3 regions of the Blautia sp. MB18-30 genome follow, and region 2 is predicted to be linked to each of the others. Evidence: predicted binding sites of a transcription regulator. Region 2 holds the regulator's gene; each other region holds the start of a gene.
The links. The regulator NrdR, encoded in region 2, represses ribonucleotide reductase genes. The targets are predictions, from matches to a motif close to CACAANATNTTGTG.
Positions count from the first base shown of each region.

Region 1: the regulator NrdR is predicted to act here: its motif matches at 1,138-1,151, upstream of NCY57_RS05060 (ribonucleoside triphosphate reductase).
Region 3: the regulator NrdR is predicted to act here: its motif matches at 1,875-1,888, upstream of nrdD (anaerobic ribonucleoside-triphosphate reductase).

Region 1 is NZ_JAMOYY010000007.1:80,646-83,923, reverse strand. It holds gene hflX (GTPase HflX) at 1-1,088, shown strand, start outside; gene NCY57_RS05060 (ribonucleoside triphosphate reductase) at 1,303-3,278, shown strand, end outside.
Region 2 is NZ_JAMOYY010000002.1:103,226-106,503, reverse strand. It holds gene gdhA (NADP-specific glutamate dehydrogenase) at 70-1,404, shown strand; gene nrdR (transcriptional regulator NrdR) at 1,596-2,045, opposite strand; gene NCY57_RS01340 (YlmC/YmxH family sporulation protein) at 2,184-2,438, shown strand; gene sigG (RNA polymerase sporulation sigma factor SigG) at 2,552-3,278, shown strand, end outside.
Region 3 is NZ_JAMOYY010000007.1:57,248-60,525, reverse strand. It holds gene asnA (aspartate--ammonia ligase) at 1-962, opposite strand, end outside; gene NCY57_RS04950 (hypothetical protein) at 1,179-1,730, shown strand; gene nrdD (anaerobic ribonucleoside-triphosphate reductase) at 1,931-3,278, shown strand, end outside.

The sequences.
Region 1 (3,278 bases), on a different contig from region 2:
GTGAGGCCGTACATCCGGGCACCTATATCGGAAAAGGCAAGATCGAAGAGGTAAAAGGTCTTCTCTATGCCCTGGATGCCAATGGTGTGATCTGTGACGATGAGCTTTCTCCTGCCCAGATGAATAATCTGGAGCGGGAGCTGGAGTGTAAGGTTATGGATCGTACCCTGCTGATCCTTGACATTTTTGCGAAGCGTGCCGTCACAAGTGAAGGCAAGATCCAGGTAGAGCTTGCACAGCTTCGTTACCGGTCTGCACGTCTTGTGGGACTACGTTCTTCTCTTTCGCGACTTGGAGGAGGAATCGGAACCAGAGGCCCTGGTGAGAAAAAGCTGGAGACAGACCGTCGTCTGATCCGGAACAGGATATCCGCACTGAAGCAGGAGCTTTCCCAGGTAGAAAAGCACAGAGAGCTGATCCGTTCCAGAAGAGCTGTGGGAAATCTGAAGACAGCAGCCATTGTTGGCTATACCAATGCAGGAAAGTCAACACTTCTGAATACACTGACAGGCGCTTCGGTGCTTTCGGAGGATAAGCTGTTTGCCACACTGGATCCGACTACCCGTCTTCTGACACTGGATGACGGACAGCAGCTTCTTCTTACGGATACCGTAGGCTTTATCCGCAAGCTTCCCCACAATCTGGTGGAAGCCTTCAAGAGTACCCTGGAGGAAGCCAAATATGCGGATTATATCATTCATGTGGTAGATGCATCCAATCCTCAGGCGGAGATGCAGATGCATATCGTATATGAAACCCTGAAAGAGCTTGGTGCCCTTGGAAAAAAGACGATCACACTTTTTAACAAGCAGGACCGTGTTTCCGGGGAGAGCTTTCGGGATCTCCGAGCAGACCATACGCTGAAGATTTCCGCACGGACAGGAGAGGGGCTTGAGGAATTTAAGCAGCTTCTTTCTGAGATACTGGCAGAAGGACAGATTTATATGGAACGGCTTTTTCCTTATTCGGAGGCCGGTCAGATCCAGCTGATCCGTGAGTATGGACAGCTTCTTTCGGAAGAGTATACCGAAGGAGGGATTGCTGTAAAAGCAAGAGTTCCGCGGGAAATCTATCCGAAAGTCACATAATGTTAAAATATCTACTCAGTACCATATATAGTACCGTGAACAAAACGGGCACTATATATGGTACTTTTTATGTTGACGCAAAGAGGCGTGTCTGATACAATAAGCCTACAGCGCTTTGAACACAGATCGTGAAACGGAGTGTGTTCGTAAGCAGGCAAGTGAGGCGGAATGAAATATCCGCTTATAAATAAATGCATGAGGGAGGCATTTTCTTATGTTTCAGGTAGTAAAAAGAGACGGTGAATTAGACGAATTTAAAATGGGGAAGATCACTGCGGCAATTGATAAGGCATTTGATGCCAAAGGTAAGAATTACAGTTCGGATATGATCGATCTTCTGGGACTTCGTGTTACAGCGGATTTTCAGAATAAGATCGAGAACAACCGGATTTCTGTTGAGGATATCCAGGACAGTGTGGAGAACGTACTGATCCAGGCCGGATATTCTGATGTTGCCAAGGCGTATATCCTTTATCGTAAGCAGCGTGAGAAGATCCGCAATATGAAATCCACCATCCTTGACTATAAAGAAATCGTAAACAGCTATGTAAAGGTTGAGGACTGGCGTGTAAAGGAGAACTCAACGGTTACTTATTCTGTAGGAGGTCTGATCTTAAGCAACTCCGGAGCAGTTACCGCAAACTACTGGCTGTCTGAGATCTACGACAACGAGATCGCAGATGCACACAGAAATGCAGATATCCATATCCATGATCTGTCCATGCTGACCGGTTACTGTGCAGGCTGGTCCCTGAAGCAACTGATTCGAGAGGGACTTGGTGGTATTGAGGGTAAGATCACTTCTGCACCTGCAAAGCATTTAAGTGTACTCTGCAACCAGATGGTGAATTTCCTGGGTATCATGCAGAACGAATGGGCGGGCGCACAGGCATTTTCATCCTTTGATACTTATCTGGCACCTTTTGTAAAGGCAGACAACCTTTCCTATCCGGAGGTTAAGAAATGCATTGAGTCCTTTGTATATGGCGTAAATACTCCAAGCCGCTGGGGCACTCAGGCACCATTTTCCAACATTACACTGGACTGGACCGTTCCGGACGACCTTGCAGAGCTTCCGGCTATCGTAGGCGGCAAGGACATGGATTTCAAATACAAAGACTGTAAGAAAGAAATGGATATGGTCAATAAGGCATTTATCGAGACCATGATCGAGGGAGATGCCAACGGACGTGGATTTCAGTATCCGATCCCGACCTACTCCATCACAAAGGAATTCGACTGGTCTGATACCGAGAACAACCGTCTTCTCTTTGAGATGACTTCCAAGTACGGTACTCCGTATTTTTCCAATTATATCAACAGTGATATGAAGCCAAGCGACATCCGCAGCATGTGCTGTCGCCTCCGTCTGGATCTCCGTGAGCTCCGCAAAAAGAGTGGTGGATTCTTTGGCTCCGGTGAGAGTACAGGTTCTGTAGGCGTTGTTACCATCAATATGCCGCGTATCGCATACCTTTCCAGAACGCCGAAGGAATTTTATCAGCACCTGGACCACATGATGGATATTTCCGCAAGATCTCTTCATATCAAGAGAGATGTGATCAGCAGGCTTCTGGATGAGGGACTGTATCCGTACACGAAGAGATATCTTGGAAGCTTTGACAATCATTTTTCCACCATCGGTCTTGTGGGAATGAACGAAGCGGGCTTAAATGCCTGCTGGCTGAAAAAAGACATGACAGATCCGGAAACCCAGAAGTTTACAAAAGAGGTTCTGGAGCATATGAGAAGTCGTCTTTCAGACTATCAGGAGCAGTATCCGGGAGAGCTTTTCAACCTGGAGGCAACACCGGCAGAGTCCACTGCATACCGTCTTGCCAAACACGACAGAAGCCGTTATCCGGATATCAAAACAGCGGGAAAAGAGGGCGACACTCCGTATTACACAAACAGCTCTCATCTGCCGGTTGATTACACTGCGGATATTTTTGACGCACTGGATATTCAGGACGATCTGCAGACTCTGTATACTTCAGGAACCGTATTCCATGCATTCCTTGGGGAGAAGCTTCCGGACTGGAAGGCAGCGGCAGCGCTGGTACGTAAGATCGCAGAGAATTATCGCCTGCCCTATTACACCATCTCACCGACCTATTCCGTATGTCAGGAGCATGGCTACATCAGCGGCGAGCATTTCACCTGCCCGAAATGTGGAAAGAAGGCTGAGGT
Region 2 (3,278 bases):
TGTTAATGTATAATAGCACTCGAATTTAGTTTTCAACGCAATTTAATATGTGATGAGGAGGAAACAACAATGTCTTACACAGAAGAAGTTTATGAAAGAGTTGTAGCACAGAATCCTGGCGAGCCAGAATTCCATCAGGCAGTTAAGGAAGTTCTCGATTCCCTTAAAGTCGTAATTGACAAAAATGAGGAAGAGTATCGTAAACTTTCCATCCTTGAGCGTCTTGTAGAGCCAGAGAGGATCATCTCCTTCAAAGTACCGTGGATCGATGATAACGGAACTGTACAGGTTAACAAGGGATATCGTGTTCAGTTCAACAGCGCCATCGGACCATACAAAGGCGGCTTAAGATTCCATCCTTCTGTAAATCAGGGTATCCTGAAATTCCTTGGTTTTGAGCAGACCTTTAAAAACTCTCTTACAGGTCTTCCGATCGGCGGTGGAAAAGGTGGCTCCAACTTCGATCCTAAGGGTAAATCTGACAGAGAGGTTATGGCATTCTGCCAGAGCTTTATGACAGAGCTTTGCAAATATATCGGCGCAGATACAGATGTTCCGGCTGGTGACATCGGTGTCGGCGGACGTGAGATCGGTTATCTCTTCGGACAGTATAAGAGAATCCGTGGCCTTTATGAGGGTGTCCTTACAGGAAAGGGTCTTTCCTTCGGAGGTTCCCTGATCCGTACAGAGGCTACCGGTTACGGTGTTGTATACATGCTCAACGAGATCGCCAAAGCTCACAATGATTCCGTAGAAGGAAAAACAATCGTTGTAACAGGTTCCGGTAATGTAGCTATTTACGCTGTTGAGAAAGCTACTCAGCTTGGTGCCAAGGTTGTTGCAATGAACGACTCCAACGGATATGTCTACGATCCGAACGGAATCAACCTTGACGTCGTAAAGGATATCAAAGAAGTAAAACGTGGACGTATCAAAGAATATGCAGACCGTGTTGAGGGTGCTACCTACACTGAGGGACTTGGCATCTGGAATATCAAATGTGATATCTACCTTCCATGTGCTACTCAGAACGAGCTTGGTCTTGACGGAGCTAAAACACTGGTTGCAAATGGCTGCAAATACGTCGTTGAAGGTGCAAACATGCCTACTACTCTTGATGCAACAACATACCTTCAGGAGAACGGTGTTCTCTTCATGCCTGGTAAAGCCGCAAACGCTGGCGGTGTTGCCACATCTGCACTTGAGATGAGCCAGAACTCCATGAGACTTTCCTGGACAAGAGAAGAGGTTGATGAGAAACTCCACCACATCATGATCGATATCTTCCACAAAGCTGATGACGCTGCTAAACGTTACGGTATGGAAGACAACTATGTTGTAGGTGCAAACATCGCCGGCTTCGAAAAAGTTGTTGACGCTATGAAAGCTCAGGGTATTGTTTAATTAAGTTTCCTGAATCATTAATATATATTTATAGCAGGGACCGCAGAGGATTTTTCCCAGGCGGTTCCTGTTTTTTTGTATCCACTTTTACGATCTCTGAAAAATCGAACATTCATGTTTCAAAAAAGGCCGGTTGTCTTTTGACAATCGGCCTGAAATCTCCTGCATTTGCAGTCTATTCATTTAATCTCTTAATTGATCAGCTTCTTCAGCTCATCCATAAAGGTACTGACATCTTTAAACTCTCTGTATACAGACGCAAATCGTACATACGCCACCGCATCCAGATCCTTCAGATGCTCCATAACGATCTCTCCGATCTTGGTACTGCTGATCTCACGGTCTTCTGACCGGAAAATATCTCCTTCTATGGAATCGATCATCTCTTCCACTCTCTCAATGGGAATGGGGCGCTTATAGCAAGCACGAAGAACACCATCCTGGATCTTGGAACGTTTATAGCTTTCCCGGTTCTGATCCTTCTTGATCACAGTCAGCGGAATCGTTTCCACCTTCTCATAAGTTGTAAAACGCTTTCCGCAGGCATCACAGAGACGGCGGCGGCGGATGGAATTGGTATCCTCTACAGGTCTGGAATCTACAACTCTTGTATTATCCTGGTTACAGAACGGACATCTCACAGAACTCTCCCCCTTTCCGGATCAGTAAATCATTACTAAATTTGTTTTTATTATAAAATAAATGCACATAATGTGTCAATAATCGGACTTGCATAAATTTTACAGATTTTCCATAAAATCATACCAGGTGATGAATTTATGCGCATCTGTGAGCTGAAACAAAAAGAAGTGATCAATATCCATACCTGCCGCAGTCTTGGCTGCCCTCTTGATGTGGAATTCTGCTGTGAAACCGCACGTCTGAAAGCCCTGATCATGCCGGAACCGGGAAAATTTTGCTGGTGTTTTTCCAAAGAAAATGAATATTCCATTCCATGGGACTGCATCCGCCAGATCGGCGAAGATATCATCCTTGTTGATTTCCGTAATGAAAAACTGCTGTCCGGAGAATAAATACCTCCTTATTGTCAAGGCCCTTTATTTTTTATATTTTCCCTGAAAAAGTATATTTCAACCGCCCTCTGAGAATCATCTTAATGTACTGACAAGACAAGGAGGATTCTAAGATGGCACTGAATAAAGTTGAAATCTGCGGAGTAAATACCTCAACCCTTCCCGTTCTCGATCAGGAAGAAAAGGCGGAGCTCTTTAAAAGAATCAAAGCTGGCGATGAAGAAGCCAGGGAATTGTACATCAAAGGCAATCTGCGGCTTGTTTTAAGCGTGATCCGGCGTTTTCAGAACAGCAGTGAAAATCCGGATGACCTTTTTCAGATCGGCTGCATCGGCCTGATCAAAGCGATCGATAATTTCGACACCACTCTTCAGGTAAAATTTTCCACCTATGCAGTTCCCATGATCATCGGAGAGATCCGAAGATATCTCCGTGATAACAACAGCATACGGGTCAGCCGTTCTCTGCGGGATATCGCTTACAAAACCATCTATACCCGGGAAAACTATATGCGGCAGCATCTCAAAGAGCCTACCATTGCAGAAATCGCTGATGAGATCGGTATCGACAAGGAAATGATCGTCTATGCCATGGATGCGATCCAGAGCCCGGTAAGCCTTTTTGAGCCCGTGTATTCCGAAGGCGGAGATACCCTATATGTTATGGATCAGATCAGTGATAAAAAGAACCTGGAAGAAAACTGGGTGGAGGATATTTCTCTTCGAGATGCCATGAACCGGCTTGGAGAGCGTGAACGTCACATTATCGATCTCCGCTTCTACGAGGGAAAAACCCAAATGGAGGTAGCTGATGAGATTGGTATCTCCCAGGCTCAGGTCA
Region 3 (3,278 bases), on a different contig from region 2:
GGCCAGAGAGAGACATGTACTTCTCCGATGTGTGCTTTACGAAGGAAGAACATACAGATCCTGGACTGTCCGATACCACCACCGATGGTGTACGGAAGCTCTTTGTTCAGGATGGCCTTCTGGAATGGAAGCTCTCTTCGGTCATCACAGCCTGCTTCGGTAAGCTGGCGGTCAAGTGCGTCCTCGTCAACACGGATTCCCATTGAGGAAAGCTCAAGGGCAATGTCAAGTACCGGATAGTATACGAGGATATCACCGTTCAGTTCCCAGTCATCATAGTCCGGGGCACGTCCGTCGTGGCGCTCGCCGTTGGTGAGGGTTTTGCCGACTTTCATAAGGAAGACAGCGCCCTTTTCACGGGTGATCCGATATTCACGTTCCTTCGGTGTGCAGTCCGGATACATGTCAAGAAGCTCCTGAGTTGTGATAAAAAAGATATCCTTCGGAAGGATCTCCTCGATGTAGTCATACTGTACAGCCATGTATTTCTCAGTTTTACGAAGGACACTGTAAATGGTGCGTACGGTTTCCTTGAGAGTCTCCATGGAACGTTCTTCTTTGGAGATGATCTTTTCCCAGTCCCACTGGTCTACGTAAACAGAGTGGATATTGTCCAGATCTTCATCCCGGCGGATGGCTACCATATCTGTGTAAAGACCTTCTCCGTGAGAAAATCCGTATTTTTTCAGTGCGTAGCGTTTCCATTTGGCAAGGGAGTGTACGATCTCGGCGTTGCTTCCTTCGATAGCCTTGATATCAAAGCTTACCGGGCGCTCTACACCATTAAGGTTGTCGTTAAGGCCGGATTCCGGTGCTACAAATGTTGGAGCGGATACTCGAAGAAGGTTCAGCTTCTGTGAGAGTGTCTGCTGGAAGAAATCTTTTACTGTTTTGATCGCAATCTGTGTGTCATGGAGGTTCAGGTCTGCATGATAGGTTGCGGGGATTGTGATTGTATTCATTATCGGCTCCTCCTGATGATTTTTAGGCTTATTGCTCTGTGGGGTATTATAGCAGAAAATGGGTGGAGTGGCAATATAATGAGAGGGGAAGTCTTTTGAGGTATCGTAGAAAAATACTGGGTATTAAATGCCTAGTGTGATATACTGAAAAAAGAATGCTTATGTTTACGATGGAAATATAAATATCCGTTTTGACGGATAGAATGGAGGGAGCTTATGGCAGGTCAAAGGTGTCAGGTTTGTGGGGGTAAGGTTGTAAATGGCAGGTGTTCATTATGTGGGATGCCTTACAGAAATGATGAGGTGTTATATCATCTGAATGAGCCCCGGGAGATACATTATAAACATGCTTCCGCCAAAGTGAGGGATATGATGCGGCAGTATGGAAAGGATGCTGATCAAACAACACAACATAACGGAAACGTAAACCGGAATACGAACGTAAACCGGAATACGAACGCGAACCGGAATACAAACATAAACCGGAATACGAATGCAAGCCGCAATACCGATTTGAATCGGAATCTAACCGGAAGCCGGAATACAGGTGCAGCAGCCGGACGTAAGACTGCAGCGGCAGTTAATACCAGGAATAAAACAACGGTGGGCAGAAATCGTGCAGAAGTTTTAGATCAGGGAAAAAAACAGCAAAAAAAAGATCAGAAAAGCAGTGGGGCAGGCTGGATCATATGGTTTATAGTGACACTGGCCATTCTGCTTCCAAAATTATGGGATTTTCTTGCAGACTGGATCGGAACGAATTTGTGAGAATATTTCTGCAGTGAGATCAGGCAGTGCTAAGTGTCTGTATTTTCGTGTATACAGAAATATCCCTTTTCTTTTCTCCTCAGCTGTGTTATACTCATGCCTAGCACAACATATAGATGAAAAACAATATATAGAAGATATAGGTACTATATATAGTATTTTGCATAGCGACTTATATATAGCACAGGGAGGGATGAGCAATGTTATATGTGATCAAGAAAGACGGGACAAGAGAGGAGTTTAATCCGCAGAAGATCGTGGCTGCCGTGAACAAATCCGCAGAGCGTATTCTTTATACTTTTTCAGACGAGGAGAAGGATTTTATCTGCCGTTTTGCCCAGGAGCATGCGGATTCCCTTGGAAAGAATGAGATTGAGATCCAGGAGATGCACAATATCGTGGAGGGGGCTCTGGAGCGTGTGAATCCGGCAGTTGCCAAGAGCTACCGTGATTATCGGAATTACAAGCTGGATTTTATCCATATGATGGATGATGTCTATACCAAGAGTCAGGCGATCCGTTATATCGGTGATAAAAGTAATGCCAATACAGACAGCGCCCTTGTTGCCACGAAACGAAGCCTGATCTTTAATGAGCTGAACAAGGAACTCTATCGGAAGTTTTTTATGAACCGTAATGAGCTTCAGGCATGTAAGGACGGCTACATTTATATTCATGACCAGTCTGCACGTCTGGATACCATGAATTGCTGTCTGTTCGATGTGGCAGCTGTTTTAAGTGGCGGTTTTGAGATGGGCAATGTCTGGTATAACGAGCCGAAGACTCTGGATACAGCCTTTGATGTTATGGGGGATATCATTCTCAGTACAGCAGCACAGCAGTATGGTGGCTTTACAGTGCCGGAGGTTGATAAGATCCTGGCACCGTATGCAAAGAAGAGCTATGATAAATATATTTCCGAATTTATGAAATACTCGGATGAGAGCTGGAGTGGCCGTGAGGAGAGAGCTATTGAGTATGCTCTTGATAAGGTCCGCAGGGATTATGACCAGGGCTGGCAGGGAATTGAGTACAAGCTGAATACCGTCGGTTCTTCCAGAGGTGATTATCCGTTTGTTACGGTGACACTTGGTCTCGGAACCGAGCAGTTTGAGAAGATGTGTACGGTTTCCCTTCTTGAGGTCCATCAGGGAGGACAGGGTAAGGCCGGACACAAGAAACCGGTACTTTTCCCGAAGATCGTATTCCTTTATGACAAAGAGATCCATGGTCCCGGAAAGTGCTGTGAGGATATTTTTGAGGCTGGTGTGGAGTGTTCCTCCAAAACCATGTATCCGGACTGGCTGTCTATGTCCGGCGCAGGCTATATTTCCAGTATGTACAGGAAATACAAGAAGGTCATCAGCCCGATGGGATGCCGTGCTTTCTTAAGTCCGTGGTATGAGCGTGGCGGTATGGAGCCGGCGGATGAGAATGATACGCCTGTTTTTGTGGGACGTTTTAACATTGGTGCGGTAAGCCTTCATCTTCCGATGATCCTTGCAAAGGCCAGAGCGGAGAGCAGAGATTTCTATGAGGTTCTGGATT